3 regions of the Allocoprococcus similis genome follow, and region 2 is predicted to be linked to each of the others. Evidence: riboswitches for the same ligand, from Rfam matches in the RefSeq annotation. Region 2 holds a riboswitch; each other region holds the start of a gene.
What was found. A riboswitch is a leader RNA that binds a small molecule or an ion and turns the genes downstream of it on or off. The one in region 2 is predicted to bind FMN.
Positions count from the first base shown of each region.

Region 1: it holds a riboswitch for FMN, as region 2 does, so the genes downstream of both, ACYQ5K_RS14700 (ECF transporter S component) here and ACYQ5K_RS07505 (ECF transporter S component) in region 2, are expected to answer to the same signal.
Region 3: it holds a riboswitch for FMN, as region 2 does, so the genes downstream of both, ribD (bifunctional diaminohydroxyphosphoribosylaminopyrimidine deaminase/5-amino-6-(5-phosphoribosylamino)uracil reductase RibD) here and ACYQ5K_RS07505 (ECF transporter S component) in region 2, are expected to answer to the same signal.

Region 1 is NZ_BAAHSG010000042.1:1,805-11,842, forward strand. Features, by position in the region: gene ACYQ5K_RS14665 (DUF6061 family protein) at 1-1, shown strand, start outside; gene ACYQ5K_RS14670 (nuclear transport factor 2 family protein) at 73-990, opposite strand; gene ACYQ5K_RS14675 (nuclear transport factor 2 family protein) at 1,024-1,794, opposite strand; gene ACYQ5K_RS14680 (LysR family transcriptional regulator) at 2,027-2,914, shown strand; gene ACYQ5K_RS14685 (protein-ADP-ribose hydrolase) at 3,008-3,784, opposite strand; gene ACYQ5K_RS14690 (SIR2 family NAD-dependent protein deacylase) at 3,781-4,725, opposite strand; gene ACYQ5K_RS14695 (4Fe-4S binding protein) at 4,728-5,336, opposite strand; gene ACYQ5K_RS14700 (ECF transporter S component) at 5,333-5,956, opposite strand; FMN riboswitch at 6,031-6,143, opposite strand; gene ACYQ5K_RS14705 (pyridoxamine 5'-phosphate oxidase family protein) at 6,163-6,558, opposite strand; gene ACYQ5K_RS14710 (Rrf2 family transcriptional regulator) at 6,770-7,204, opposite strand; gene ACYQ5K_RS14715 (hypothetical protein) at 7,354-7,530, opposite strand; gene ACYQ5K_RS14720 (2-hydroxyacid dehydrogenase) at 7,511-8,467, opposite strand; gene ACYQ5K_RS14725 (DUF6773 family protein) at 8,503-8,955, opposite strand; gene ACYQ5K_RS14730 (helix-turn-helix transcriptional regulator) at 8,936-9,157, opposite strand; gene ACYQ5K_RS14735 (LacI family DNA-binding transcriptional regulator) at 9,465-10,038, shown strand, end outside.
Region 2 is NZ_BAAHSG010000013.1:19,574-29,611, reverse strand. Features, by position in the region: gene ACYQ5K_RS07535 (ribonuclease Z) at 1-897, opposite strand, end outside; gene ACYQ5K_RS07530 (hypothetical protein) at 891-1,142, opposite strand; gene rimI (ribosomal protein S18-alanine N-acetyltransferase) at 1,284-1,748, opposite strand; gene tsaB (tRNA (adenosine(37)-N6)-threonylcarbamoyltransferase complex dimerization subunit type 1 TsaB) at 1,741-2,478, opposite strand; gene tsaE (tRNA (adenosine(37)-N6)-threonylcarbamoyltransferase complex ATPase subunit type 1 TsaE) at 2,480-2,911, opposite strand; gene ACYQ5K_RS07510 (YcxB family protein) at 2,927-3,439, opposite strand; FMN riboswitch at 3,641-3,790, shown strand; gene ACYQ5K_RS07505 (ECF transporter S component) at 3,903-4,547, shown strand; gene glgD (glucose-1-phosphate adenylyltransferase subunit GlgD) at 4,667-5,785, opposite strand; gene ACYQ5K_RS07495 (glucose-1-phosphate adenylyltransferase) at 5,787-6,926, opposite strand; gene ACYQ5K_RS07490 (hypothetical protein) at 7,144-7,677, opposite strand; gene ACYQ5K_RS07485 (DnaJ domain-containing protein) at 7,668-8,351, opposite strand; gene ACYQ5K_RS07480 (DUF5685 family protein) at 8,332-9,183, opposite strand; gene ACYQ5K_RS07475 (Tex family protein) at 9,187-10,038, opposite strand, start outside.
Region 3 is NZ_BAAHSG010000011.1:24,412-34,449, reverse strand. Features, by position in the region: gene ribH (6,7-dimethyl-8-ribityllumazine synthase) at 1-61, opposite strand, end outside; gene ACYQ5K_RS06295 (bifunctional 3,4-dihydroxy-2-butanone-4-phosphate synthase/GTP cyclohydrolase II) at 120-1,340, opposite strand; gene ribE (riboflavin synthase) at 1,426-2,073, opposite strand; gene ribD (bifunctional diaminohydroxyphosphoribosylaminopyrimidine deaminase/5-amino-6-(5-phosphoribosylamino)uracil reductase RibD) at 2,074-3,186, opposite strand; FMN riboswitch at 3,514-3,628, opposite strand; gene ACYQ5K_RS06280 (MATE family efflux transporter) at 3,808-5,082, shown strand; gene ACYQ5K_RS06275 (flavin reductase) at 5,175-5,798, shown strand; gene ACYQ5K_RS06270 (iron-containing alcohol dehydrogenase) at 5,938-7,116, opposite strand; gene trpA (tryptophan synthase subunit alpha) at 7,319-8,101, opposite strand; gene trpB (tryptophan synthase subunit beta) at 8,094-9,278, opposite strand; gene ACYQ5K_RS06255 (phosphoribosylanthranilate isomerase) at 9,271-9,894, opposite strand; gene trpC (indole-3-glycerol phosphate synthase TrpC) at 9,895-10,038, opposite strand, start outside.

The DNA.
Region 1 (10,038 bases), on a different contig from region 2:
ATATTTCCTGTTAAAAACATATGATAAAATTCCCCCTTACTATTTTTGAAGGAGGACTTTTATTAAAATTTATTAGAATTTTCCATTCTGATTCTGCCATGTGGATTTATCGGCAATCGTTTCCATTACATCCCAATGCTCAGCAATCTTGCCGTTTTCTACTCTCCAAAGATCATAGTAAGCGGTTGGTTTATCGCCAAAGGTACCTTCACTTACTGCCAGTACAAAGTTTCCCTGAGCAAGCACCTGATGAGTAGTAGTATAAATCATCTGAATATTCTGTTCAGCAAGTGCTGCAAGTGCTTCATTCAGACCGGATACGCCATCAGCAATGCCGGTGTTATGCTGAATATATGTGTCACCATCAAAATAGTCTGGTGTTTTATCTAAATTATTGCCCTGCATAACATCATAAAGAAAATCTTCCACGAGTTTGCGATTTTCTTCAGTTTTGTCAAGATCGGTTACTTCCGTAGTTCCGTCAATCTGTGTATGTCCTGATGGATTCGGCTCAGCCTTTGCAGCAAGGTTATCCCAGTGCTCAGCGATTTTTCCTCCCTTGTCAAATCTGAAAATGTCGAATGCCACCTGCTCGCCAGCACCTGCAAAATTGTAAACAGTCTGAAGAAATACTTTGTCACCATCTTCAAATGCCCGGATGTTTTCAACAGTAGTTTTTTCATCTGCCGAAGCCAGGTATTCGACAGAACTGATGAATGCATCTCTTCCAGTACCGTAGGCAAGGTTGTGCTGAATATAATCTTCTGCAAGCAATTCTTTAGCAGTATCGGTATCTCCGGTTGCAAAAGTATCGATCAATGCGAGTGCTTTTTCGATCTGAGTCTGTTCAGTTTTTGTCGATTCGGTCTCCTGTGTAGTTGCACTGTTGGAAGAAGCAGTGTTGTCAGCGTTGTTGCTGGATGTTGAACATCCTGCTAATGCAGTCATTGTTAAAGTTGCGGTTAAAAGAAGTGTGATAATTTTTTTCATAGTGTGAGTCCTCCTAAAATATTATAATGTGTTTTAAAATTTGCCGTTCTGATTCTGCCATGTAGATTCATCAGCGATAGTTTCCATTACATCCCAATGCTCGACGATTTTGCCGTTTTCAACTCGGAAAAGATCGTAGTAACTTGTATGAGCACCTCCAAAAGAGCCTTCACTTACTGCAAGACCGTAATTTCCGTCTGCAAGTACCTGATAAGTTTGATCATAAATCATCTGAATGCCCTGTTTGCCAAGAGCTTCAAGAGCTGCTCCGAGTCCGGAAAGCCCATCCGCAATTCCTGTGTTGTGCTGAATATAAGTATCTCCATCAAAATAGCTGGTCAGCTTTTCCGGATGCTCGCCACGGAGAACATCACCTACAAACGCAGAGACAATTTTGCGTGTTTCTTCTGCATTTACAAGTTCTTTTTCCATGCTGCCGTCAATCTGTGTATGTCCTGATGGATTTGGCTCAGCCTTTGCAGCAAGATTATCCCAATGCTCAGCAATTTTTCCATTGCTGTCAAAGCGGAAAATATCAAATGCTACCTGCTCGCCGACACCTGCAAAATTATACACAGTCTGTAAGAAAACTTTGTCGCCATCTTCAAATGCACGAATGTTGTTGACAGTTGTTTTTACCGGTGCGGATGCGAGATAAGTTACAGAGCCTAAAAAAGCATCTCTACCTGTACCGTAAGCCAGATTGTGCTGAATATATCCTTCAGCCAGTAAATTTTTTGCTGCATCTGTATCACCAGTTGCAAATGTGTTAATGAGTGCTAATGCCTTGTCTTTATTTGTCATGTTAGTATCCTCCTTGTATGTGTAGGGTTTATGATGAAAAAGTTTTTTCAGAAATGACATTTTGTTACCTCCCTTTCTGATGTTTGCCTGGGTGAATGATGAGCTTGCATCGTTCGTTTCCCTTGCCGTAACTATACTATAACGCAGTCGGCACATTTGAAAAATGGCTGAAAATTTGTATGGGCTACAACTTGAAATTGTAGTATAATGTATGTGAAAGGAAGTGATAGCGATGGAATTTAAGCATATAGAATATTTCTTAAAAACCTGTGAATACACATCTATGTCCAAAGCGGCAGAAGCACTTTATATCTCACAGCAGGCATTGAGCAGATGTATCGCAGGCATGGAACAGGAATTGGGCTGTCAGCTATTCCAAAGAACTGTAAAAGGAATAAGCCTTACCAAAGAAGGAATGTATCTTCTAAATAAATTTAGTCCTCTGGTGACGCAGTATCATCATGTATTAAATGAAGTTACAGAACATTTCGAGAGTCAGCCCGTGAAGCTACAATTCTGTTGTGCACCATTGATATTTCGATGTATTGATCCGGAGTTGTTGTTTGATTTTCAGGAGAAATATAAAAACATAACACTTGAAATGTTAGAATTGTCTGACGTAGACTGTGATAAATATGTTGAAGAAAACGTGACACACTTAGGACTTCTTGCAATCCCAGAGAATCGGCATGGCGAAAAGATTCCATATACTTTGGTGAAAACATTTCCCTTATATCTTTTTGTGCACAAAGATAATCCTCTGGCAAAAAAACAATCGGTGAATTTTTCAGAACTGGAAAATGAGAATTTCCTAATGCTTGACAAGAAATCGTATTACAAAAATCTGGTGTGGCATTATGCAAAAAAATATCATTTTGAACCGAAGGTCGCCTTTGAATCATCGGATGCAAATCAACTGATCAGTCTGGTAAATAAGGGGCGTGGAGTCGCATTAAGTCTTGAGCCGATGTATGATCAAGGCGTTTATGGAAATCTTGTCATGGTTCCATTCGATGATAAAGATATTACGTGGAGTATTGCTTTCATTTATCAGGACTACGAACGATTGAGTAATGCAGCACATAAATTTATGTCATTCATAATAGAAAATATTAGATAAAAAGATTCATTAGAACTTAAAAATCAGCAAAAGGGCAGAAATTTATTCTGTCCCTTTTGCTAATTAGGGTATATAGGATATTTCAACAGACACTTATAACAATCCATTGTATATCTTTAAATCTTCATCCTTAAATACATTAAAGATTACCTTTTTTATTCTGCTGTCTTTGTCAAGATACTGCTTTACAGTGTTCGTTGCGATTTCAGCAGCCCTCTGCTGCGGAAAACGGAATACTCCTGTGGACAGGCAACAGAATGCAATAGATTCCACACCTGTATCAGCTGCAAGCTTTAAGCACTCTCTGTAACAGCTTGCAAGCAGAGCTTCATCTTCTTTTGTAACTTCCCATTGTATAATAGGTCCTACCGTATGAAGAATATATTTTGCCGGAAGATTGTAGCCCGATGTTATCTTTGCTTTGCCGGTCTCTTCTTCATGTCCCTGTTTTGCCATAATCTCATGCATTTTCAGTCGCAGCTCAACTCCTGCATAAGTATGAATAAAATTATCGATGCAGGCATGCATCGGTGAAAAACATCCAAGCATCTGTGAGTTGCACGCATTCACGATTGCATCACATTTCAAAGTAGTAATATCACCCTGCCAGATATATAATCTCGAATCGAATTTTACAGATGCAAGCGTGGCAACATCCGTGATTCCACGCTCTATATTTCTTTCTGTAAGATACTCATCCTGTATTTTTAAAAAATCATTACTGATTGGTCTTGGCGGTCTGACATTCATAAGTGAGCGGAGCAGATTTTCCTGCCCCTGCTTGTCCGTAGGAATGTTCTGTCTGCCAAACCGTATTTCTTCTTTTAAAAGATACTGAATCAGATATTCTCTTCGCTCGTCCTGTGTCATAATACCAGCCCCCTTATATCAGCAATTGTCTTTGCCATATCACCGCCAATACCGATTGCACGTTCCCCGAAGCTTTCCGGCACTACCGCTTCGTCCATATTCAGACGTATCAAGCTGTATGATGAGTTCTCCCGCACCATCTTTTCAAAAGGGAAACGTATAATAATCGGCGTATTAAATCCAACTCCAAGTTCCAAAAGAACAACCTTTTTATCTTTATTCTGTTCCAGAAAACTCGCATACCTGTCGGCTGCCTCATGCCACGCTTCATCTTCCACAAAATAATTATCACAACGGAGATTCATAGCCATATTGCCGCCACACACCGGACATTTTGGTACAAGCTCTGATGGAATCAGGCAGTCTCTTCTTGTTTTATCCATTTTACGAAACAGGTCTTTTGCATCGTAAGTCTTTGGATGACAGGCTTTCTGGCACTGGATTTTTCCATAGTCTCCCTGTGTTGCAAATATTCTTTTTTCATCAAATCCCGCTTTATAAAACTGATGATCCACATTGGTTGTCAGTACAAAATATTCCTTGTCTTTCACAATATCATAAAGCTCGGTATAAAGCGTCAACGCCGGAGGATCAAAGCGGTTCATCAATGCGTGTTTTGACCAGTATCCCCATTTTGCCTCCTCGGACGGATACGGATAAAATCCGGCTGTATACATATCTGTCATGTAGTGCCCACCGTATTTTTTTATAAATTCTGCAAAATTGTCCGTAAACCTTTTGCCGCCATACTGGATTCCTGCCGCTGTCGATGCCCCGGCTCCTGCCCCGATTATAACACAGTCTGCATTTCTTATATACTCTGCTGTCCTGTCAATCTGGTCTTCATATGCATCCTTTTGGAATACATAATCCCTTGCCGGAATACTACATAAAAAATCCTGCCAGTTAATATGCCCTTTTCTGATTTTCTTAAAGATCATAATTAACCTCTTTTCTCAATACACTGCTTCGGACAAATTTCTGCACATCTTCCGCAATGCAGACAATGATTCTGGTTGATAGTAACCGGAACTGAAGATATATCAATACACTTTTGCGGGCATACAGAATAACACAACTTACATCCGATACAGTCTTTTCCAACAAAATAACCTGTCTGAACAGCTTCGGTTTTCCCGATTGTTATAGTATCCCTCACAATATTTGATGGATTGCTGATATCAAAATACTCTCCCTGTGCCTCATACAACCGAAACACTTCGATTGCATCTTTCGTATCTCCCGGATAGATTTTCTTCATATAAGGATTTTTTTCAAACATAATATCAAGATTCTTTTTTCCGATGTTCTTTATTTTTCCACGCAGGGACACCGCAATTTTGTCTTTTGTTGCGGATATTGCCACATACTGCTGATCCATTAACTGGTCAAAAAATGCTTTTCCCTTTGCTGTAAGAAAATACACGCCTTCTTCATCATAGTACATCATATCTATGATTCTTGTCTGAGGATGTCCATCTGAACCTATCGTTGCAACTGTTGTTGAATGAATTTCATCCACAAGAAGTTTGAGATAATCCATTTTTGTCATTTCAAATTCTCTCCTTTCAGTATCGGTGTAAGTTTTTTATATATCATCATGGCAATTGCTCCAATCACCAAACCTTTTAAGATATTAAACGGCAATGCATTGAATAGCACAACGTCCAATTTTGTCTTAATAAATGGCAGAAATTCACCAAATGATGCGATCAGCTGATCCAGCGGCATAAATGTTTCAAACAGGGGTAGCAGAATAAAATAATTTACAATCGCTGCGGCTATTCCCATAACTACGCTTGAAATAACACATGCCCACATCGCCATTTTCTTTGTCTTTTTGTATTTGTATATAAAACCGGCAACCAGTACATAGGATGCACCCATCAAGAAATTGGCAAGTTCACCAATTCCTCCTGTTGATGTTGACAGAAGCTGTAATATATTTTTTATCAATTCTATCATCACTCCTGTAACCGGTCCAAACGCAAATGATCCAATCAGTGCAGGTAAATCTGACAGATCCATTCGTGCAAATGATGGACTCAAAGGAACCGGAAACTCTAAAAAAGCCAACACATATGATATAGCTGCCAGTAGAGCTGTCATTGTTATTGTCCTTGTAGAAACTAAATTTTTTCTTGTTTTAATAGTTGCTGTATTGTTACTCATAAATCTCCTTTTTGTGAGATATGCCTGAATTTAAAACAGCCCGCAGGACGGGATTTCCTGCGGGACTTGCTTTATCATATCTTCTCTCATCCGGACTTTACCGTCGGTTATGGAATTGCACCATATCAGCTTTTTGCTCGCAGACTATACTGCCGGTCAGGAATTACACCTCGCCCCGAAGACTGTAATTTTTCTGTTAATTATCTTTAAAATTCATAAGGTGGATTTCCAGAGAAATCTGCGATTAAACCATGAGGATTTTCAAGATAGAATACCTCAAAAATAGGATTATCTGCTGTCTGGTACTGTCCCTTAACGATAGGATTGTTCATGCATCCTTCCTTTACACTCTTGTTGTCCTCAAATACTGCTTTGCCATGAAGGCGAATCCATGCATATTCTGGCGAAGAAACAGAAACTTCTACTTCAGGATTTGCTAACATATCCTTGTAAACATCCTTTGTGTTGTTAGTACAGAACCAAAGCTTTCCGTCCTGCTCAAAACAGAACATGAATGGACGGCATTTTGCCTTTCCATCTCTTCCGACTGTTGCTAAGTACTGAACCGGATTTTTCTGTAAAAATTCTACTACTTTCTGCATTTTAAATTACCTCCTTAATTTGTTGTAACATCATTTGTTACATCTTATGTTTGTACTATAGCATTTGTTTGATGTAATGTCAACAGTTACATCAAACTTTTTGTAACTTTTTTTGTTACAACTTCCTTTAAAAGTTTTACATTAATTATGACAAACTAAAAGGCTCCGGAAATTGTGATGATATAATCACGTATCCGAAGCCTTCTGTATTCTACTCTTTCTCTGTATACACTGCAATATCTTTTTTCACATCAGCAAGTGTCATTTCTGAAAGTTTTTCCTCCATTGCCCTCTGTACCTCTAACAGCCTCTTATCAAGAACATGGTGAATATTCTTTCCTACCGGACATTTCTGATTAGGATTCTCATGAAAATGAAACAGTTCTTCATCTGGTGCACATTCCACTGCTTTATACACATCAAGGAATGTAATCTGCTCCAATGGTTTGGTAATTGTCACACCGCCTGTCCCTCTTGCAACTTCAATAAGACCAGCAGCCTTTAATTGTTGCAATATTTTACGGACAATCACCGGATTGGTTCCAATGCTTGCTGCCATAAAGTCACTGGTCATCTTCTGATTCGAAAATGTATCTATACAGGTAAACATATGGATTGCCATTGTAAATCTGCTTGAAATCTGCATTATAAACACCTCTCTTCGACAATAATCATATCAAAAAATAGATGTAATTTCAATGGTTACATTGTTGTTAAAAACCTAATATAAATACAACCAATAATCTGCTTTAGAAAAATAGGAAGATACTTTACAAATTCCAATTTCTCAATAGCTTAAATAGAATATCCCATATCATAGGCCTCTTTAAAAACACTTTGATTCTTAACCAATCCAGCATCCATCACGTTTGCTGCATATATCTTTCCTGCGGTCTTATATTCTTCCAGATGTTCTACAAAACCATCCAGATCATCTTTTAATACGCAGATACTATAATCCTGATACAACATTGATCGGATTTCCTTCTATAAACTTCTTTATATTATCTGCCAAAATAGAAACCAGCCGCTGTCTTGTCTCAAGGCCTTTCCATCCCATATGAGGTGTCAAAAGGACATTATCCATAGTGTAAAGAGGGCTGTTTTCTTCAGGTGGTTCCGTTTCCTGAACATCAAGTCCGGCTCCTGCAATCGTACCATTTTCCAATGCTTCTATAAGAGCTGCTTCATCAATAAGTGCACCTCTTGAAGTATTAATGATAAACGCGGATGGCTTCATAAGTGATAAAGCTTCTTTGTTGATCATATGTTTTGTACTTTCTGTCAGTGGACAATGCATGGAAACATAATCACTATTCTTAAGTAATTCCTCAAGCGATACATAACGGATACCATTCTCATCCTCCCTTGGTGTCCTGGTGTACACAAGTATATTCATATCCAACGCCTGCGCAATCTTTATGACTTTTCTGCCAATATGTCCTGCACCTATAATACCAAGTGTTTTTCCGTTCACCTCAACATGAGGAACCTGAAGATTTTTAGTAAAGTTATCATGATTTCCACATGTCAGCATCTTCATCTGTACCTGCATTGCAGAACTCAGATTCAATATCATCATGATTGCAGTATGTGCCACACGTTCTGTACTATATGCCGGGATATTACAGACTGTAATCCCCTTCTTTCGTGCTGCCTCAAGATCAATATTATTATATCCTGTACCTGCCTCACAGATCAGTTTGACTGATTCCGGGAATCTCTGTATCATTTCTGCATTCACAGGCATCTCTTTTGTTACAATGATGTCTGCGCCTTGAATACGTTCTGTCAGCTGCTGTTCTGTTGTATCTTCATATACTGTAACATCAGAAGATAAAATAGAAAAATCCAGCTTTCGGTCAAAATTCATTTTCTTTGCATTCAATACTACACATTTATCATTCATACTATAAATTCCTCCACAACTTTCCACTTCATATATCACTCATCTTCCTCAAGTTTCTGTACTCTTCTTTTATATATTTTAGAAGATATCATTAATGCTAATAAGCATAAGATTTCCACCTGCACAAACATAATAATTCCGGTTGCAATTGAACCAATAAGTTTATGGTAATTCCGATAGGAAACACCAAACCATATAATCCCTGCCAATACTGCCGCAATACTACTGACTATGATATTTGTCTTGAGATTCGGTTTCAATTTTCTATCCCAAATTCCATTTCGAATACAATCAATTGAAAGATATAATGCAAGACTCATAAATACAACCCATTCTCCGGCAAGATTCTTAATACTGTCATTCCCCACTATCATTTGTATTGCCATTACAATCAGCAATCCCCAAAAAGCAAGCCAACATCCGTTATGTTCAATTTTAAGAAGTTTTAATTCTTGGCGTTCATCTAAATTACTTTTCATTTTCTTCATCTTCATCATCCTCCCAGAATAAATCATCCAAACGTTTATCTAATACACGACAAATTTTACGACACAGTTTTATTGTGGGATTGTATTCTCCCTTTTCGATAGCATTTATAGTTTGTCTTGAAACACCAACTGCTTCTGCTAAGACTTTTTGCGTCATATCCTTTTCAGCCCTTGCCACTTTAATCGCAATATTTTTTGCCACTTTATGTTCACCTCCATTTATAAAGTAACACTTCTTTTTCATAATGTCAATTATATTTTACTTTTTGTCTTGTATACTAAAACAAGAGTGGTTAAGACAAGAAGAAAGTAGCGAGAAGATGGGGGAGTCCCCCGAGGAAAATGTGTAATATAATAGTAAAAATTCACAAAAATCGAGCTCAATTTTTGTAACGGGTTATACGCTTAACCTTTGTAAATTCCACCTTCATAAGGTACCATAGTATCATAGTTGGGAGCTTTTTTACCCCCCCCAGCATTATCATAATATCGTAGAAGAAGGAATGAAAATGGCACAGAACAGGATTCGAATCGTAGATGTTGCAGATGCGTTAGGTCTTAGTACTGCTACTGTCTCAAAAGTGATTCACGGCAAAACAGAAAAGATTTCAGATGAGACGGTAAAACGTGTCCAGCAGGAACTTGAAAGGTCGGGATATATTCCGAATATGGCTGGCATTTTGCTTGCAAGAAATAATTCAAGAATCATCGGAGTAGTGGTGAATGACCATGAAAAGTATGAGGGCAGGGTTTTAGAGGATGGATTTGTGATGTCATCGCTGAATGCTCTTTCCCATGAGGTGAATGAAAAAGGATATTTTCTGATGATAAAAACGACATCTGATATCAAGGAGATTCCGGTATTTGCATCCATGTGGAATATGGATGGACTGATTCTGATTGGATTTTGTGAAGCTGATTATGAAAGCCTTAGAAATCAGATGCGGATATCGTTTGTAGTGTATGATGGCTATTTTGAAAAATGCTCGAAAGTAGTAAATTTGGTCATCGATCATTATAACGGCGGCTATCAGGCTGGAAAATATTTTAAGGAACTGGGACATAAAAAAGCATTATGCATAG
Region 2 (10,038 bases):
ATCCAGTTCTGTTGTCATACGGTCTTTTCCTGCGATCGCATGTGGAAAGATTGCCCGCACTTCATCCATATATTCTTCCGGATGGCGCAGGGACGGGCTGTAATGCGTAAGCCACATTTCTCCCACCTCTGCCTCTTTTGCCAGGTTTGCTGCCTCATAAAAGGTCATATGCTTATATTCTACTGCCTTTGCCGCTTTTTCTTTTTCTCCGTACATTCCTTCACAGATAAACAGATCTGACCCTTTTGCATTCTTCCGGATAGAATCCGTCGGTCTTGTATCTGTACAATAGGTAAGTTTAATTCCTCTTCGCGGTGGTCCAAGGACCATCTCCGGTGTCAGTATTCTTCCGTCAAGCTCTACTGTCTCACCTTTTTGAAGATGTTTCCAGTATTCCTTCGGAATTTTCTGTTCTGTTGCCCTCTGCACATCAAATTTGCCGGCACGGTCGATTTCAATCGTATAGCCGTAACAGATCACATTATGTTTTACACGAAATGCTTTCAGACGATATCCGTCCATCTCAAAAGTCTGTTCTGGCTCTGTAATTTCTTTATAGCGGATTTCAAATGGCAGTTCCGGTGCGATCACTCGAAGGGAACTCACTACTCTCTCCAGACCTTTCGGGCCAATCAGCGTAAGCGGTTCCTTTCTGTCTGCATTTCCCATTGTAAGAAGAAGTCCCGGAAGTCCGCTGATATGATCTCCATGGTAATGCGTGAAACAAATTACATCGATCGGTTTAAAACTCCATCCCTTCTCTTTTAACGCAATCTGTGTACCTTCGCCACAGTCAATCAGCAGCTGGCTACCGTTATATCTTGTCATAAGTGCGGTCAGCCATCGATAAGGAAGCGGCATCATTCCACCGCTTCCAAGCAAACATACATCTAACATTCTAACTCCTGTTCTTCATATACCGGAATCTGAAAAGATGCTATCCAGGTATCATAACATTCCTCACAGATATCAAATCGATGGATTTCTCCGTCTTTGTGCGAAAAATATCCCCATCTTTTTTCAACTGTAAGCATCTCTTCCTCCGGTATTCCATTTTTTATTGTGATTTCTTTTTTACATTTATTGCACACAATCTTTGTGACTGTATTTTTTTCTGTCTGAATTTTTTTATAATTACGCATCTTACTTCCTCCTGAGTATCTTTGCAAAAAAAGACTGCCGTTTCATTTTTCAGCTCTTTCTCTGTTCAGGTACATTATAACGTCACAGGCTGACGCCTTCCAGTGGGAAGCCTTGTATATTCTTGCGATTTCTTCCATTTTTTAAACCACGCGGCTCATCAGGATGGCATCTTCCGGATTTTTCCCTCCGTAATAGAATTTTCGCTCTCCATCGATCCCAAATTTGTTTTTTTCATAAAAAGCAATCGCTGCCTGATTACTCTTACGTACATCAAGAAGCATTCTTTTCAGTTGCTTTTCATGGCAGATCTGTTCCATAAATCCAAACAACATCTGTCCAATTCCTCTGCGCCTTTCAGATTCAGCAACCGCAATTCTTGCAATCTCGCATTCATCCAGAACATAATAACACAGAAAATATCCCAACAGGGTATCCCCTTCCATTGCTGTCGCACAAAAAGTATGCTTCTGTCTGACAGTTGATCTCACTTCATGATAACTCCACGGATCCGGAAATACGTCCGCTTCCATCTGCGCCACCTGTTCCATTCGTTCTCTGTCATTTTCTGTTATTAAAGTAATTTCTATGTTATCCCTATTACTCATGTGTGTTTTCTGCTTTCAGACGTTCTTCTCTTTCCCGTTCTGCCTGTGATACACGCAGATAATCCGGTTCGTGTTCCATTGCGGTTTCTGTTTTTCCTTCTTTATAATACTGAATCCCAAGCATGCCGACTGCTGCCGCTCTCTGCTGGTTCATATGTGCCGGTGCAAATGCAATATCCTGATCCGTCATCAATTCCTTCTCCAGCCTGTCTTTATGCACCGGTACACCGTCTCCAAGAAAGATCATCGGTTTTCCATAAGTACAAAGTTTTTTGGCAAGTTCATCGATTCCAACTGCCATCTGCGCTTCCAGAACCTGCAGTTTATCACCGTCCATCTGATAAATACCAGTATATACCTGATTTCTTCTCGCATCCATGATCGGACAAATGATCCTGTCTGTATAACACAGATTATAAGCAAGTCCATCTACTGTCGGAATGTGGATCAAAGGCTTCTTCAGTGCCAGCCCCAGTCCCTTTGCAGTTGCTGAACCAATTCTGAGTCCGGTAAATGATCCCGGCCCTCCTGCTACCGCAATCGCATCAATCGTATCCAGATTCATATCTGTCATCTTCACGATTTCATCCAACATCGGTAATAAGGTCTGTGAATGTGTCTTTTTGTAATTGATCGTATACTCTGCAATCGTTTTGGAAATTTCGTTTTCTTCTTCAACTACTGCGACAGTTGCAACAAGTCCCGAACTGTCTATTGCTAAAATGCGCATGTTATTCTCCTCTTTTCTCTACCGTGATCCGGCGGAAATCAAATCCCTGTTCCAGATCTTTTTCTATCGTGATCTCTGTCCGGTTCGCCGGAAGAATCTCATCGATCAGGTTCGCCCATTCGATCAGGCTTACACCTTCTCCATATACATAGTCTTCAAAACCAATCTCGTCCATCTCTTCAATGTCACCAATCCGATACACATCAAAATGATAGAACGGAAGTCTTCCGTCTTCATATACCTGGACGATCGTAAAGGTTGGACTGCTGATCGGTTCTTCAATCCCCAGTCCTTTTGCCAGTCCCTGGGTAAATACAGTCTTTCCGACGCCGAGATCTCCTACCAGTGTATAGACTTCTCCTGCTTTTGCCTGACTCCCGATCTTCTTACCGAGATCATATGTTTCTTTGGCACTTCTTGTTTCAATTATCATCTTCTGGTCTGCCTCCTAATTTGCACTGACGTGTCTGATATTGACTTTCTTGGCTGGCATATGTGTAGAAATCATCTGCACTGCTGCCGCATACTGCTCTCCCAGGGATTCTCTTGGAAAAATCAGTGCTCTTACCTTTGTTACATATAAAATTACCGACTGACCGGTTGAAACTGCCTTCCGGAAATCTCCCCATTCATTAAGCACACTTTGTTCATCCTGTGAAATGCGGATTCCTTCTTCGTTAAGTTCATAACTGATCGGTTTCTGGAACATCGGGGAGCGCATTACCTGTTCTGCCGCACGTGCTTTTAAATGAAGCGGGTTTCCGATCAGAAAAATTGCGGCAAACAAAAAGAAGGTTGCAGCTGTACTGTAGCTTCCAAACATACACTGTCTGATTCCCAGCACCAGTGTCACACCACCGAAAATCACACCAACGATTCCGCTAAGGCTTGTATAGGAAGTATAGAGCATAAAATCAAACATGGCTTTTTTTGTCATTTTTACTTCAAACTTTATATTCATTCATTTTCCTCCGTATCAGTTTAAGTCACACCGATTATATCATACCGAATCTTTGGAAACAAGTCGTTACTGCTCACTCCGGGTTTAGAAAAACCCTGTCTTGTTACTGTTCACAGTACCTGTGGCCAGCCCCCCTGTCTTTTCTTAACTTGTACTTGTATTTTATATACGCCTGCGCTATAATGGGTTCAAATGAACAAGGAAATTCTTCGGGGTAGGGTGACTTCTTATCGATATGGTATAAGCAGAATTCCCAACCGGCGGTTACAGTCCGCGACCTGTCAGATTTCTGACAGCTGATTTGGTGCAATTCCAAAACCGACAGTAAAGTCTGGATGAGAGAAGAAAAAGTGATTTTGCAAGTAATCCCCCGACGTATCACGCCGGGGATTTTTTTGCATAGGCTTTCGAAGATTTTCCTCCTCAATTCATCTGATTATGTCAAGAGAAAAGGAGAGAAAAAATGAGTACAGATGTAATGACAAACCAAAAAACAACAACGAAAGAAAAAAAACGTATCAGTACAAAGGTAATCGCACAGATTGGTGTGCTCGGAGCAATCGCTATGGTTCTGATGTTATTTGATATTCCACTTCCATTTGCACCAACCTTTTACAAAATTGATTTCAGTGAAGTTCCGGTCCTTGTCGGTGCATTTACCATGGGTCCTGTAGCCGGCGCTTTGATCGAACTGGTCAAAATCCTGTTGAACCTCCTCATCAGAGGTACATCAACAGCCGGTGTTGGAGATCTCGGAAACTTCCTGATCGGATGTGCAATGTGTATTCCGGCTTCCCTGATTTATCAGAAGTTACATTCTCGCAAGGGTGCGATCATCGGTATGGTAACGGGAACTGTTTTCATGACAATTGTCGGATGTTTTATCAATGCATACCTTCTGCTTCCGGCATACGCTGCTGCATTCCATATGCCGATCGACGCACTGGTTGCCATGGGAACCGCAGTCAACAGTCATATCAACAGTCTTCTGACTTTTGTTTTACTTTCTGTTGCACCATTTAATCTGTTGAAAGGTTTCCTGGTGTCACTGATTGTATTCCTGATCTACAAAAAGATCAGCCCGATTTTAAAAATGGGACGCGAATAGATTATAATTTTACAAAGCAGCAAAAGGGGTTCGTTATGAGCCTCTTTTTTTATGAAACCAAAAAAACAGAGAGAAGTCTGCCCATGCCGGCATTCTTCTCTCTGTTGAATTTCTTTTGATTATAAAGTATCGTTTCTTCTTACATATCCTGGTTTTTCCGGATCTGCAATCAGTTCCTTTGCATGGACAATCCTTGCACTCTTGTCCACTACCTGCGCTTCAATCCGCGCATCCGCTCCAATTACAACTCCCGGAAGGATAACACTGTCTTTGACAACTGCACCCTTCTTAATTACACATCCACGTCCGATTACCGAATTTTCAACAGTACCCTCGATCAGGCATCCATTGGAAATTACAGAACTCTTAACACTTGCTCCTTCATAATACTTTGTTGGGCATGAATCATTTGTTCTTGTGTAAATCGGCCAGTTCTTATCAAACAAAGTCACCGCATTCTTCATATCGATCAGTGATAAGTTTGCATTATAGTAGCTCTTGAAATCTGTGATAGATGCAAAGAATCCCCGATGTGACACTCCACGTACATCCAGTTCACTGCAGGCCATATTCACAATATCATTAAGCGTGAACATGGAAGAAATCTTTCTTCCCTTTTTAACCAGTTCCATAAACAGATCTTTGCGCATTACATAAGTATCCATGAAAATATTACGGTTTTTCGCGTTACCATGGTTCGGTTCTAATGAAAGAACACCTTTCTGCTTGTTCAGATTAAGTGTTGAACAGTTCAGATAGTATTCTTTTGCATTATCCACACTGTGATATAACAGGGTAATATCTGCACCGGATTCAATATGTGTCTTAAGTAATTCATCATAATTCTGTGTATAAATCATATAACTTGGTGCAATAACTACATATGGGTATTTTACAGCTTCAATGCACTCCATATTTTCTTCGTACGCAGCCAGGTCATTATTATATACACTCCATTCTGCATTTTCAAAGTTTGAATACAGAATATGAAGACGTCCACTCTTTGAATTGATATTGTAATGACGTCCTGTTCCAAGGTGTTCTGTAAGAGAACGCGGTTTTCTTCTTACATAAACCTGAATATGTTCGATTTCACTGTTGCTCATATTAGAGATTGGGAAATCGATAACTCTGTATCTTCCAAGGAATGAAACAGCACCAACCGGACGGTAATTCTGCATCTCTCCTACCCGGATATTGTTGCCGGCAAAACTTACGATTCCAAATGCCTGTGCCATATTACTCATCCCCCTTAACACGTTTTGATACTAACTCAATATGTTCACTGTCTGCTGATCCAACAACTGCATTTTTACCAATCTTTACGCCATCAGCCACAAGCGCTCTTGTTACAACTGCACCTTCTTCTACTTCAACGCCCGGCATCAGTACACTGTCAATAATCTGTGCACCTTCACCGACTCTTGCGCCTGTAAACAGTACGGAATTTTTGACTTTTCCATTGATCACACAACCCTGGTTGATAAATGCTCTTTCAATCTCTGCTGTCGGACCAACATACTGCGGAAGCACAGTTGTATCCTCTGTGTAAATCTTCCATGAATCATCATTCAGATCAAGTTCATTTTTATTGTTGATCAGATCCATATTTGCTTCCCACAGGGAATCAATTGTTCCGACATCTTTCCAGTATCCTTTGAACTTGTATGCGTAGAGCTTTCTTCCATCATTCAGCATAGTCGGAATGATATCTTTTCCGAAATCATGATTGGAATCCTGATTTTTCATATCTGCAAGGAGCATCTTTCTTAAAAGCTTCCAGTTGAATATGTAAATACCCATGGATGCCAGATTGCTCTTTGGATTCTCCGGTTTCTCTTCAAACTCTACAATTCTTCCCTCATCGTCCGTATTCATAATACCGAAACGGCTTGCTTCCTTCATTGGAACCTCAATGACCGCGATTGTTGCATCTGCTCCAGTCTCTTTATGATAATCAAGCATCTTATCATAATTCATCTTATAAATATGGTCACCGGAAAGAATCAGTACATATTCTGGTGCAAACATGTCCACAAAATCAATGTTCTGTGAAATTGCATCTGCTGTTCCTCTGTATACATCCAGGTCCGCATCCGCTTTTTCACGCGGTGGAAGTACATAGACTCCGCTGTTCTGGGCATCTAACCCCCATCTGCGGCCTGCCGCTACATAACTGTTAAGTAAAATAGACTCATACTGTGTCAGGACTCCTACATTATCAATTCCGCTGTTGGCACAGTTGCTGAGTGGAAAATCAATGATTCTGTATTTCCCACCATATGAAACCGCAGGTTTGGCTACTTTATTTGTAAGCTCGTGAAGACGACTTCCTCGTCCGCCTGCCAAGATCATAGCAAGCATATTATTCTGCTTCATAAGTGAATCCTCTCTTTCCTATTTGTCCTGTCTTATATTATACAATTTTTCTGTTAAATTTTCCACTTTTTTGTGCAAAAAATACATAAAAATTTATATTATCATTATGATGTATTCGAGGATTGTGGGAATTGCCTAGCAATAGAGCAATCCGGTTACATCAGTGAGTGGCAAAATTTACTTTCGACACTCACATCATTATTATACTATATATGCTTTAAAACCCGAATTTATGTCTATTTTCTTTCCAGATTTTCCCTATTGCATATTCATACGTCTTATCAAAGACAATAAGTATAAATTGTCCGAGTACAACAGACATAAGCATTATTCCTTTTGCAGCCTTTTTTTCAGATAACATACTCCAGAAATATATTAACCCCGGAATATAAAGTACATTAAATACCAGATATTTCATAAACCAGAAAAAGCTACGGCTTCTGATCCATCCGGAAGCTCTTCCAAGAAAATGCCATATTGTTTCTATAATTAGAATATAAAATCCCATAAATGCATAGGAAACCACATATAATTTATTCGGAGACAGAAAGATTCCCAGCAAAATTCCTGCCAGCAAAAAGCCTGCCCCGCTTTTCAATCCAAATTCCTGAATTACAATCCCGACAAAGAAGGATGCCGCCGCCAGTAAAAAAAGGGTATTCGTTTCGATCACACTGCCAAGCGCAATCCCCACTTCTGTCAGTGCAAGCATAACACCTGCAAATGCAATCTTTTTTGCATTTAGATGCATGGACACAGATCCCCTCCCATACATTCACATAATGAATCTGCGATCCACAGATCACAGCACATATTTCCAGTTCCACACGGAGAGGAATTACGATTGCCATATCCCTGACCAAACGGATTACTATTATATCTCTGTGCTCCCCAGTTCAGCTGGTTCATCAGCTCTCTGTACTGCGGGTTATTCGGCTCCATATTCACTGCCTGCGCAGCATAATCCCTTGCCAGCACATTGTTGCCGACGCCGGCGTTGGCCATGGAACTTGCATAATACCACTGTGCTGTCCGGTCATTCATACGGTTCAACACATTGATCGCGTCCTGATATCTGCGGTTATTGATAAAATTGAATGCCGCCTGCATCTCCGGATTCATATTATTGTACTGCTGGTATCTGCCATTTCCATAAGATTGATTACCATAGGAATTATTACCATAAGAATAGTTCCCTGAACCCGCGCCGTATCCGTAATTATACCCTCCATTCGTCCGCTCTTTCATAATTTCATCATAAGCTTCCTGTACTTCTTTGAACTTTTCTTCAGCAAGATCCCGAAGCGGATTATCCACATTGGCATCCGGATGATATTTCCGGCTCAGTTCTCTGTACGCCTTTTTTATCTCCTCTTCCGATGCATTTGGCGATACGCCAAGCACCTCATAAGGATTCTTTGTCATCTTCCTTTTCCTCGCTTTTCTTTTCTTGTATCTTTCTGTAATGTTTCCATACGCCATCATACAGGATATTCCGCAGGATATCCACGTCCAGTACACATGGCAGAATTTCAAAATTTCTTGCGCATTCGCCGATCATCATGCACAGAATGTCTCTGCATCTTTCTTCATATCCGGCTTCTTCATGCATCTTTTTTAATGGATTATAAGTCCCTTTTTCCAGATCCTTATCCAGATCTTCGTAAGCATCCATAATGTAAATATATTTGCCCAGATAGAAACCGATCCCTCGAAGCTGCTGTTCCCAGCAGTCTTCTTTATATACCATCATCTCTTCCATCAGCCGGCCAAAGCAGCCTGCCGGATAGTCAACTTCCTGTATACCCTGAATTTCATATTCCGAAAGCTTTGCCATTTCTTCTCTGATCACCCGACTCTGCCTTGGATATTTCCGAATTGCTTTTTTTACTTTTCGCTTCAAAGCCATACTCCCGAAAAGCCCTGCTACTTTCTTCTCATCCTTCCAGTCATCTTCCAGATGATAATACGCCATGATCAGATTCATATCAGCCGCATACTCTGTGATTTCATTTTCCAGCATTGGCTGTGGCTTTAACGGATGCGTCTTACAGCGATGTCTTTCCGCCTTTGTTTCACTTTCATATAAAGAAGTAAGTAAAATGATCACAAATGTCATATCATAGGCAAGCGTAAGCTGTCCTGCGCTGCCATACTGTCTCTTCAGCGACTGGCAAAGGCCACAGTAATACGCTTTATATTTATGATAATCTTTTACTTTTAATTCCGGCTCATTCGCCGTCACATATCCGAACATGTATTACTGAATTCCTCTCATTGTAAGCTGGATCCGCTTCTTCTGCAAATCAACGCTCATTACCTTTACATCTACAATATCTCCTACGCTGACTGCTTCCAGTGGATGCTTGATAAAACGGTCCGTGATCTGGGAAATGTGCACCAATCCGTCCTGATGCACTCCAATATCGACAAATACACCAAAGTCAATGACATTTCGCACGGTTCCTTTCAGAATCATCCCTTCCTTCAGATCCTTCATATCAAGGACATCCGTTCTGAGAATTGGTTTCGGCATCTCATCTCGCGGATCACGCGCCGGTTTTTCCAGCTCTTTGACAATATCCCGAAGGGTAATCTCTCCTACTCCAAGTTCCTCAGCGAGCTTTTTGTAATCTTTGATGGTAAGAGACAGACCTGCAAGCTTGCCGCCTGCAATATCTTCCGGCTCGAAGCCCTGCTTTTCAAGAAGCTTTCCTGCCGCCTCGTAAGACTCCGGATGTACACTGGTTCCGTCAAGTGGATTGGTTCCGCCCTGGATTCTCATAAACCCGGCACACTGCTCAAATGCTTTTGGTCCAAGTTTTGGTACTTTGAGAAGTTCTTTTCTATTCTCAAATTTTCCATTTTCTTCCCTGTAGGCAACAATATTTTTCGCAAGGGTTCCGGAAATACCGGAAATATAAGAAAGCAGCGGAGCCGATGCAGTATTTAAGTCCACACCGACTTTATTTACACAATCTTCTACCACACCGCCAAGTGCTTCTCCTAATTTTTTCTGGTTCATATCATGCTGATACTGCCCGACACCGATCGACTGCGGATTGATCTTTACCAGTTCGGCAAGCGGATCCTGAAGACGTCTTGCGATGGA
Region 3 (10,038 bases), on a different contig from region 2:
TTCCTACTTTCATTCCTTCTGGTGCTACTACTTTTCCTTCTAATACGTTGATCTGTCTCATGTTTTTTTCCTCCTGTAATTAAAGTGTTTCTTCTATATAAATACTGTTTATTCTCTTTTTACTGAAATTTGATTTCTTTAAAGATATGTCCCATCTTTTCCTGCTTCGTCTTCATATAAAATGCATCAAATTTCTGCGGTGCTATTTCAATCGGTACTCTCTCATGGATTGCAAGCCCGAAACCGGAAAGTCCATATACCTTCTCCGGATTATTAGTAAGAAGCCGGAGTGATTTTACTCCCAGATCCGATAAAATCTGAGCCCCTACCCAGTATTCCCTGAGATCCGGTGCAAATCCCAGACGGATGTTGGCTTCCACGGTATCGTATCCCTGTTCCTGAAGTTCATACGCTTTCAGCTTGTTGATCAGACCGATTCCTCTTCCCTCCTGTCGCATATACAGAAGAACTCCTCTTCCTTCTCTCTCAATCTGCTGCATCGCCGACTGCAGCTGCTTTCCACAATCGCAGCGGAGAGATCCGAAAGTATCGCCGGTCAGGCACTCGGAATGTACACGGCACAGAACGTCTTCCCCATCACCAATCTCACCTTTCACCAGTGCCACATGATGTTCACCGGTAATGTCATTCACATACCCATAGATCTGAAATTCTCCATACTGGGTCGGCATCTTTGCACATGCTTCCCGCACGACATGTTTTTCATGGATCCTGCAGTAATCCTGCAGATCTTTGATCGTAATAAATTTCAGGTCATACTTCTTCGCCAGCTTCCAGAGATTCTCTGTCCGCATCATCGTTCCGTCCTCTTCCATGATCTCACAGCAGATTCCACATTCTTTCAATCCGGCAAGACGCATCAGATCAACCGTTGCCTCGGTATGACCATTTCTTACCAGCACACCTCCATGTCTTGCCACCAACGGAAATACATGCCCCGGTCTTCGAAGATCCTTCGGTTTCGTTCCTTCTTCTGTCAGGCTGCGCATGGTATATCCGCGCTCTTCTGCTGAAATTCCCGTTGTCGTATCCACATGGTCGACGGATACCGTAAATGCAGTCGAATGGTTATCTGTATTTTCGGAGACCATCTGTGGAAGCCCAAGCTGTCCGGCTAGCGCTGCACTCATCGGTGTGCAGATCAGCCCTTTCGCATGGCATGCCATAAAATTGATATTCTCCTGAGTTGCAAATTCCGCCGCGCAGATCATATCCCCTTCATTTTCCCGGTCCGGATCATCCGTTACCAGAACGATCCTTCCCTGGCGCAATTCTTCAAGTGCCTCTTCTACGCTATTGTATTGATACTGTTTCTCCATTTGTTACTTCCTCCTGTACGATCATAACTCATTTTTATCCTGTTCTTCTGTGTGCTCTCCATTCCAATCCAGAAATTTCTTCGCATCAAATTCCATACTCCTCTAATAATTCCATGGTAAGTCCGCTACATTTTCCTGCCTGTTCCGATGGTGTAAGAAACTTTTTAATATACTTCCCTACAATATCATTTTCCAGATTCACCCTGTCCCCAGCTTTTTTCTTCAGCAGTGTGGTTTCCTCTCCGGTATGAGGAATGACTGATACCTGAAAGCTTTTTTCACTTACTTCTGCCACGGTCAGACTGATCCCGTCAATACAGATTGAACCTTTTTCTACGATCAGTTCCAGAATCTCCGGCGTTGTCCGGATTTTTACCCATACTGCATTTTCTTCCTTTCTGAGTTCCTCAATCATTCCGGTCCCATCAATATGCCCTGCAACGATATGTCCACCGAATCTGCCATCTGCCGCCATCGCGCGTTCCAGATTCACTTTTTCACCGATCTTTGTGTCACCGAGGTTGGTTCTTCGCACCGTCTCCGCCATCACATCTGCGGTAAATCCATCCTTTTCCAGGGAAACCACCGTCAGGCAGACACCATTTACCGCAATACTGTCTCCGATCCTGGTTCCACCGAGTACTTTTTTTGCCCGGATCGCAATCTTCCCGGATGATCCAGAAAGTTGGAGTGACCGGATGGATCCGGTTTCTTCTACAATTCCTGTAAACATTTAAATTTCCTCCAAAACCTTATACTCTGCCAGAATGTCTTCTCCAACCTGCGAGATTCTCATAAGCTGTAGCTTTATGGCATCGTCTACTTTCTCAACTCCAAAGCCTTCCACCGGAGTCTTGCCGCCTCTTCCGCCAAAAATTTTCGGTGCGATAAAGGCTTTCACCTCATTTACGATACCGGATTGCAGGGCATCCTCATTTAGAGTTCCACCGCCTTCAATAAGTACACTGTCAATTCCAAGCTCTCCAAGCTTTCTCATCAGAAGCTGCAGATTGATCTCCCCCTTTTCCGAAGGAACTCTGAGAAGCACGACTCCAAGCTTTTCCAGACTGCGTTTTTTCTCTTCTAAATAAATCGCATTCCCCTTTTCACCGGCATATGCAACGATCGTCCGGTATCTCCCTGCTGTCTGGCAGATCTGACTGTCCAGCGGGATCCTGAGCATACTGTCACAGATAATTCGGACCGGACTTTTCTTTCCCTCCAGGCGCACATTCAGCATCGGATCGTCTGCCAGAACCGTTCCGATTCCTGCCATGATCCCCATGTAGTCATGGCGCATCTCATGTACCAGACTTCTTGCTTCCTCACCGGATATCCATTTTGATGCTCCTGTTTTTGTCGCAATCTTTCCGTCTGCCGTCATTGCATATTTCATCACCACATATGGCAGCCCTGTTGTAATATAGTGGAAAAAGACCGGATTTAATGCATCACATTCTTCGCGCAGGAAATCCTCTTCCACCTGGACGCCTGCCTCGCGCAAAATCTTTGCTCCTTTTCCGGACACTTTCGGATTCGGATCTCTCGATCCGATCACAACCCGTGCGATCTTCTGTTCCAGAATCGCTTCCGTACACGGTGGGGTCTTCCCATAATGGCAGCACGGCTCCAGCGTCACATAAATTGTTGCTCCCTCGGCGCTTTCTGTCAGGGATGCGATTGCGTTCCGTTCTGCATGAAGCTCACCACATTTTTCGTGATACCCTTCCCCGATAATGGTTCCATTCTTTACGATCACGGCACCAACCATCGGGTTTGGATTTGTCCATCCACGTCCTTTTTTTGCCAGTTCAATTGCACGGCGCATGTAAAATTCATCTGTCATTTTTTCTCCTTTCTCATCTCTCCCGGAAAAGCCCCGGGAAATGTACTCTGCTAAACATTTCAGGTATGTTACCGGATACGTCTCTTTTCAAAAAAATGTGCTTTTGCATATAGGAAAAGCCCTGACAGATTCTCTTACCTGTCAGGGCTTTCTTTCTCAGTTATATCGCTGTACACTCTGTCATACTTCTCAGAAATACCATTTTCTTATCGAATCCGGACCCGGCATTTTATTTTCCGAAAATAAAAACTCTGGAATGATTCTCATTCCAGAGCGTTTTACTTTTTATTCCTGCATATATGATAGAATCCGCTTTTATCAGCAACGATTCAACTTCTTCCATCCAGACTTTACTGTCGGCACTGGAATCTCACCAGTTCATGCCTTACGGCTCGCGGGCTTTACCGCCGGTGGGGAATTTCGCCCCGCCCTGAAGCATTATTTGGTTTTACAAAATTTACTATAGCACCTTAACGCAGTAATTGCAAGATTATTTTTTCGACAAACCCGTATGTTTATGCTATTCTTATATGGAGATATCAGAATCGGCTTATTACCATGGCTGGTACAGATGGTTATTTCATTTAATCTGGCTTTAAGAAAGACGAGGAATTCAAAAACATGTTTCGTAAATTTTTTAAATACATTTCACAAAGTATTTCCGGAATGATCGGTGTCTCCGTCTACATTCTGGCAGATACCTTTTTTATCTCTTACAAATGTGGCGCAGACGGACTTGCTGTCCTGAATCTGATCCTTCCGGTATTCGGACTGGTCTTCGCGATCGGATCTATGATCGGGATTGGCTCCGCCACCAGATACAATATCAGTACCGCAAAAGGCGCACCGGCCGATTATTATTTTACCCAGTCCATCTTCTGGTGTCTGGTATGCAGCATTCCTTTTATGCTGACAGGTATTTTTATTCCGCATAAGGCACTGGCACTTTTGGGCGCGGACGCAGGACTGATCCGGCTTGGACGCAGCTATATGCGTATCGTCCTGCTCTTCACCCCGTTTTTTATGGCAAATTATACCTTCACAGCATTTGCAAGAAACGATCACGCTACCTCAATTGCTATGATCGGATCGATCTCCGGAAGTTTTTTCAACATTCTGTTCGACTATATTTTCATGTTCCCGTTAGATCTTGGATTTACCGGTGCTGCACTTGCAACTGCACTTTCGCCAGTGGTGACTATGCTGGTATGTACGACCCACTATCTGGGAAAGAATAACCATGTAAAATTCCACTGGCGCATCCCTTCCCTTCACCGGATCATCGGGTGCTGCCAGCTTGGTGTTTCTGCATTTTTTGCTGAAATTTCTTCCGCTGTCATTACGATTATATTTAACATGCTGATCCTGCGTTTCGCCGGAAATATCGGGATCGCAGCCTACGGCGTAGTTGCAAATATTTCACTGGTCGCAATGGCGATCCTAAACGGTCTCGCCCAGGGTGCACAGCCGCTGATCAGCCAGAGTTACGGAAAGGGCGAACATCATCTCGTCCGTAAATTTCTCAACTGGTCTCTTGCTGCAGCACTTCTGATCGAGCTTGTGATCGTTGCACTGATCTACGGATTTACGGATACCTTCGTCGGAATCTTTAACAGCGAACATAATCTCCAGCTGCTTGCTTACGCCCATACCGGTCTCAGGCTTTATTTCCTGGGCTTTTTAGTTGCCGGTATCAATATTGTGCTGGTTGCCTATTTTTCCGCAATCGACCGGGCACGTCCTGCCGTCCTTGGTTCTGTCATGCGCGGCATTATCGCAATTGCTTTCTGTGCGATCCTGTTCTCACAGATCCTGGGGCTGAATGGAATCTGGCTTTCCTTCTTAGGATCAGAAATCATCACATTTTTTGTGATTCTGATTTTCCGGAAATCCTGATTTTGTAATTGACAATTTTTCTTTTATCATGTATATTTTAATTATAGTAATTATTCTTATTATTGAGTTTTAAAAGTCAGGAGGAATGTCATATGGATAAAAAAGCACTTTACAATTTATCTTATGGAGTATTTATGCTTGCAACACGCTCTGGGAATGTAGTAAACGGATGTATTACCAACACCTGCATCCAGGTTGCGAATAATCCGGTACGGATCGCAATCTCTGTGCTGAATAGCAACTATACCTGTGATCTGATCAAAGAGAGCGGCATTTTTACGTTAAGCCTGCTTGACCAGACCTGCTCTTTTGAAACGATCCGGCATTTCGGTTTCCAGTCCGGCAGAGATGTTGATAAATTCGCAAATATTACTGCACCGGCAGATGAAAATGCAGTTCCTTACCTCGGATGGCAGGCATGTTCTGTCCTCAGCGCAAGAGTAGTTTCCAGACAGGATCTTGGAACACATACCCTTTTTATTGCTGAAGTAACCGATGCGAAACTTTTAAGTGACAATCCGCCTCTGACTTACGCAGATTATCAGGCACATATAAAGCCAAAACCGGAACAGAAAAAAGAGGATAAGAAGATTATCGGATGGCGCTGTAAGATCTGCAATTATGTATATGAAGGAAGCAATTTTCCGGAAGAATTCACCTGCCCGCTCTGTGGACACGGCGCAGATGATTTCGAACCAATTTATGAAACTGCATAGCCTTATGCAAAATATCACTACTTTGAAGTATATGCAGAGGCTGTCAGGAAATTGACGTTTTTAAAAGAGGGAGTGTATGACTTGAGTTTAAGTCACACACTCCCTTTTCCAAATCTCCTGTTTTCCGATATTCTTTTTTCTAAAATACCATCAGTTTATAAATATTTTCCACATCTTTCTGATCAAGAGTTGCAAATCCTTCCACTGTACCAGTATTTACATCCCCATAACAACAGGTATGTGCCAGCTTTTCAATATCTTCTTCTTTGGCTCCAAGCTCTGCAAAATTCTTTGGCATTCCAATCGAAATTAAAAAGTTTCGAAGTGCCTCAATTCCTTCCAGTGCCGTTCTCTTTGGATCTGCAAAATCCATCTGACAGCCCCAGACACGGACTGCAGCCTGTGCAAAACGCATCACATTGTGTTCCAGTGTATAAGTAAATACAGCCGGCATAACAACCGCAAGCCCTGCACCGTGTGCGCAGTCATATAATGCAGATAATTCGTGCTCAATATTATGGCTTGTCCAGTCCTGTGTACGTCCTACTCCGCAGGAATTGTTGTGCGCCATCATACCTGCCCACATGATATTTGCTCTTGCCTGATAATTATCCGGATCTGCAATGACTCTCGGTCCTTCATGGATCATCGTCAGAAGAAGTCCTTCGATCATACGGTCTGTCACCTCTACTTCTTCGGTATTGGTCAGATAACGCTCATACAGATGTGCCATAATATCCGTAATTCCGCAAGCTGTCTGATATGCCGGAAGTGTCTGTGTAAGTGCCGGGTTCATGATCGTGAATTTCGGACGGAATGCTTCTCCGGTTGCCCCTCTTTTGAACATTCCTTCTTCTTTTGTAATAACAGAGTCCGGTGATCCTTCACTTCCTGCAGCTGAAATCGTAATAACTGTTCCGATCGGAAGTGCTTCTTCGACAAGCTTTCCTTCATAATAATCCCAGAAATCTCCATCGTATACTGCACCTGCCGCAATCGCCTTTGCGGAATCAATGGTACTTCCGCCTCCGACTGCAAGTACAAAGTCTACTTTTTCTTTCCGGCACAGATCAATTCCTTCATATACAAGACCACTTCTCGGATTTGGCTTTACGCCTCCTAATTCTACATAAGAAATTCCTTCCCCGTCCAGAGATTTTTTAACACGGTCCAAAAGTCCGGAACGAATGACAGAACCTCCGCCATAATGGAGCAGTACACGGTTGCCGCCAAAACGTTTTACATACTTTCCGGTATCATTTTCAGTATCCTTACCAAAAGCAAAATAAGTCGGTGCATAAAATGTGAAATTTTCCATCTTTTATTTCCTTCTTTCCTCTTATGATTTTCTGCTAATTTTTAGTATAAATCCTTTTTGGGGACTTCGCAAGATGACATAGAAGATATTATTCTCTTCCTGCTCTTCAGATAAATTTTCATAATACATCCAAGCCAAAATCAGTATTTTTCCATATGCACACAAAATGGCTGCCACCCGGACAGCCATTTCCCATATCTCTTTATTTTCCGGCTTCTTCTACAGCCGCTTTCATTTTCTTCACATACTCAGCCACATACGGCACACAATCCTCACCATACTTTGCAACGATCTTCACGATTGCCGATCCCACGATCGCACCATCGGAAAGGGATGCCATCTCCTTTGCCTGCTCCGGCTCGGCAATTCCAAAACCTACCGCGCAAGGGATATCTGTCACTTCTCTTACCTTCTCGATCATCTCACCGATATTGGTTGTAATCTGCTTTCTGACTCCGGTAACACCAAGTGAAGACACGCAATAGAGAAATCCTTCCGCTTCTTTTGCAATCATTTTGATTCTTTCATGGGAAGTCGGTGCGATCAACGATACCAGTTCGATCCCATATTCCTTACATACACCGGAAAGCTCTCCCTTTTCTTCAAAAGGAACATCCGGTACGATCACACCTGCCATGCCACATTCCACACTGCGCTGCATGAATTTTTCTTTTCCGTAGGTGTAGATTGGATTGACATAAGTCATAAATACCATCGGAATATGAATCTCATCCTTTACTTCTTTTATCGCATCAAATAATTTGTCCAATGTACAGCCCGCTGAAAGTGCCCGTTCATCAGCCTCCTGGATCACCGGTCCTTCTGCGATCGGATCAGAAAATGGGATTCCGACCTCGATCAGGTCTGCTCCTGCCTCCTGCATTGCAAGGATCAGTTTTTTCGTCACATCCAGGGACGGATCCCCTCCTGTGATAAATGGGATAAATGCTTTTTTATTTTCAAATGCTTCGCTTATCTTATTCATAGATTTCCACTCCTCTGTATCTAGCAATTGCCGCTACGTCTTTATCTCCACGTCCGGATACGGTTACAACGATGATCTTGTCCTTGTCCATAGTCGGTGCCAGCTTCATTGCATAGGCGATCGCATGTGCACTTTCTACTGCCGGGATGATTCCCTCTGTTCTTGACAGATATTCAAATGCATTTACCGCTTCCTCGTCGGTGATCGGCACATACTCCGCTCTTCCTTCATCTGCAAGCATTGCATGCTCCGGTCCGATTCCCGGATAATCCAGTCCTGCTGAAATCGAGTAAACCGGTGCGATCTGTCCGTCTTTGTTCTGGCAGAACAGAGATTTCATACCATGGAAAATTCCAGTTGTACCATTTGCGATCGTTGCCGCATTTTTCTCAGTATCCACACCAAGTCCTGCTGCCTCACATCCGATGAGCCGGACTTCCTTATCCGGAATAAATTCGTAAAATGTTCCCATCGCATTGCTTCCGCCTCCGACACAAGCAATCACTGCATCCGGAAGACGTCCTTCTTTTTCCAGCATCTGCGCTTTGATCTCTTCTCCGATGACCTTCTGGAAATCACGGACGATCATTGGAAATGGATGTGGTCCCATAACAGAACCTAATACATAAAGAGTATCATCCATACGGTTTGCCCATTCCCTCATAGTTTCGTTGACCGCATCTTTGAGCGTCATGGTTCCGCTTGTAACAGCATGCACCTTCGCTCCAAGAAGCTCCATACGATAGACATTCAGTGCCTGACGGTCCGTATCCTCTTTTCCCATAAAGATTTCACATTCCATATCCATCAGTGCTGCTGCTGTCGCTGTTGCCACGCCGTGCTGTCCGGCTCCGGTCTCTGCAATAACACGGGTTTTTCCCATTTTCTTTGCAAGAAGCACCTGTCCTAAAACGTTGTTGATCTTATGTGCACCGGTATGATTGAGATCTTCACGTTTCAGATAAATCTTTGCTCCGTCAAGATCTCTGGTCATCTTCTTTGCCTCATATAAAAGTGACGGGCGACCTGCATAGTTCTTTAACAGATCATCCAGTTCCCGGTTAAATTCCGGATCATTTTTATATTTCTCGTAGGCTTCTTCTACCTCATGCACCGCATTCATCAGTGTTTCCGGCACATACTGTCCGCCGTATTCTCCATATCTTCCTTTACTCATGATTTCGTACCCTTTCTATGAATTCCTCTATTTTTGTTTCATCCTTCACGCCATCCGTTTCGACTGCGCTGCTCACATCCACCGCAAACGGATTGCATCTGGAAATATTTTCGTTTACATTTTCTGCATCCAGACCACCTGCAAGAAAATATGGCTTTGTAAGCTTTGGGATCAGTGCTTTGTCAAAACCGGTTCCGCTGCCACCATATTGCCCTTTTACATAAGTATCCAGAAGCAGATAATCCACATCCAGCTTTTCTGCCTCCAGAATCTGCTCTTTTGACTGCACCCGCACCGCCTTGATAAGCGGAGTATCCGGCAGGTTCTTCCTGATCTCTTCTATATAACAGTCATCCTCATTCCCGTGAAGCTGCACCAGCTGAATGATCCCTTCCCGGCAAAGTTCTGTGACATTTTGAATCGGTTCATTTACAAAAACTCCAACTGCCGGAATATCCGGATCCAGTGCTTCACGTAGTTTTCCCGCCTGTTTTTTGTCAATTTTTCTCTTGCTTTCCGCAAATACAAACCCGACAAAATCCGGCTTCAGGCGATTCACGATCCCGATGTCTTCCGGTCTTTTCAGACCACATATTTTAATTTTAGTTTTTCCCATTTATAAGCTTCCACCATTCAGTTTTTCAAGCGCCGCTTTCTTATCCGGGCTTCTCATCAGTGTCTCACCGATCAATACCCCGTTCACTTTCGCCTCGCGCAGTTTTTCAATATCTTCCGCTGTCTTTATCCCACTTTCTGCCAC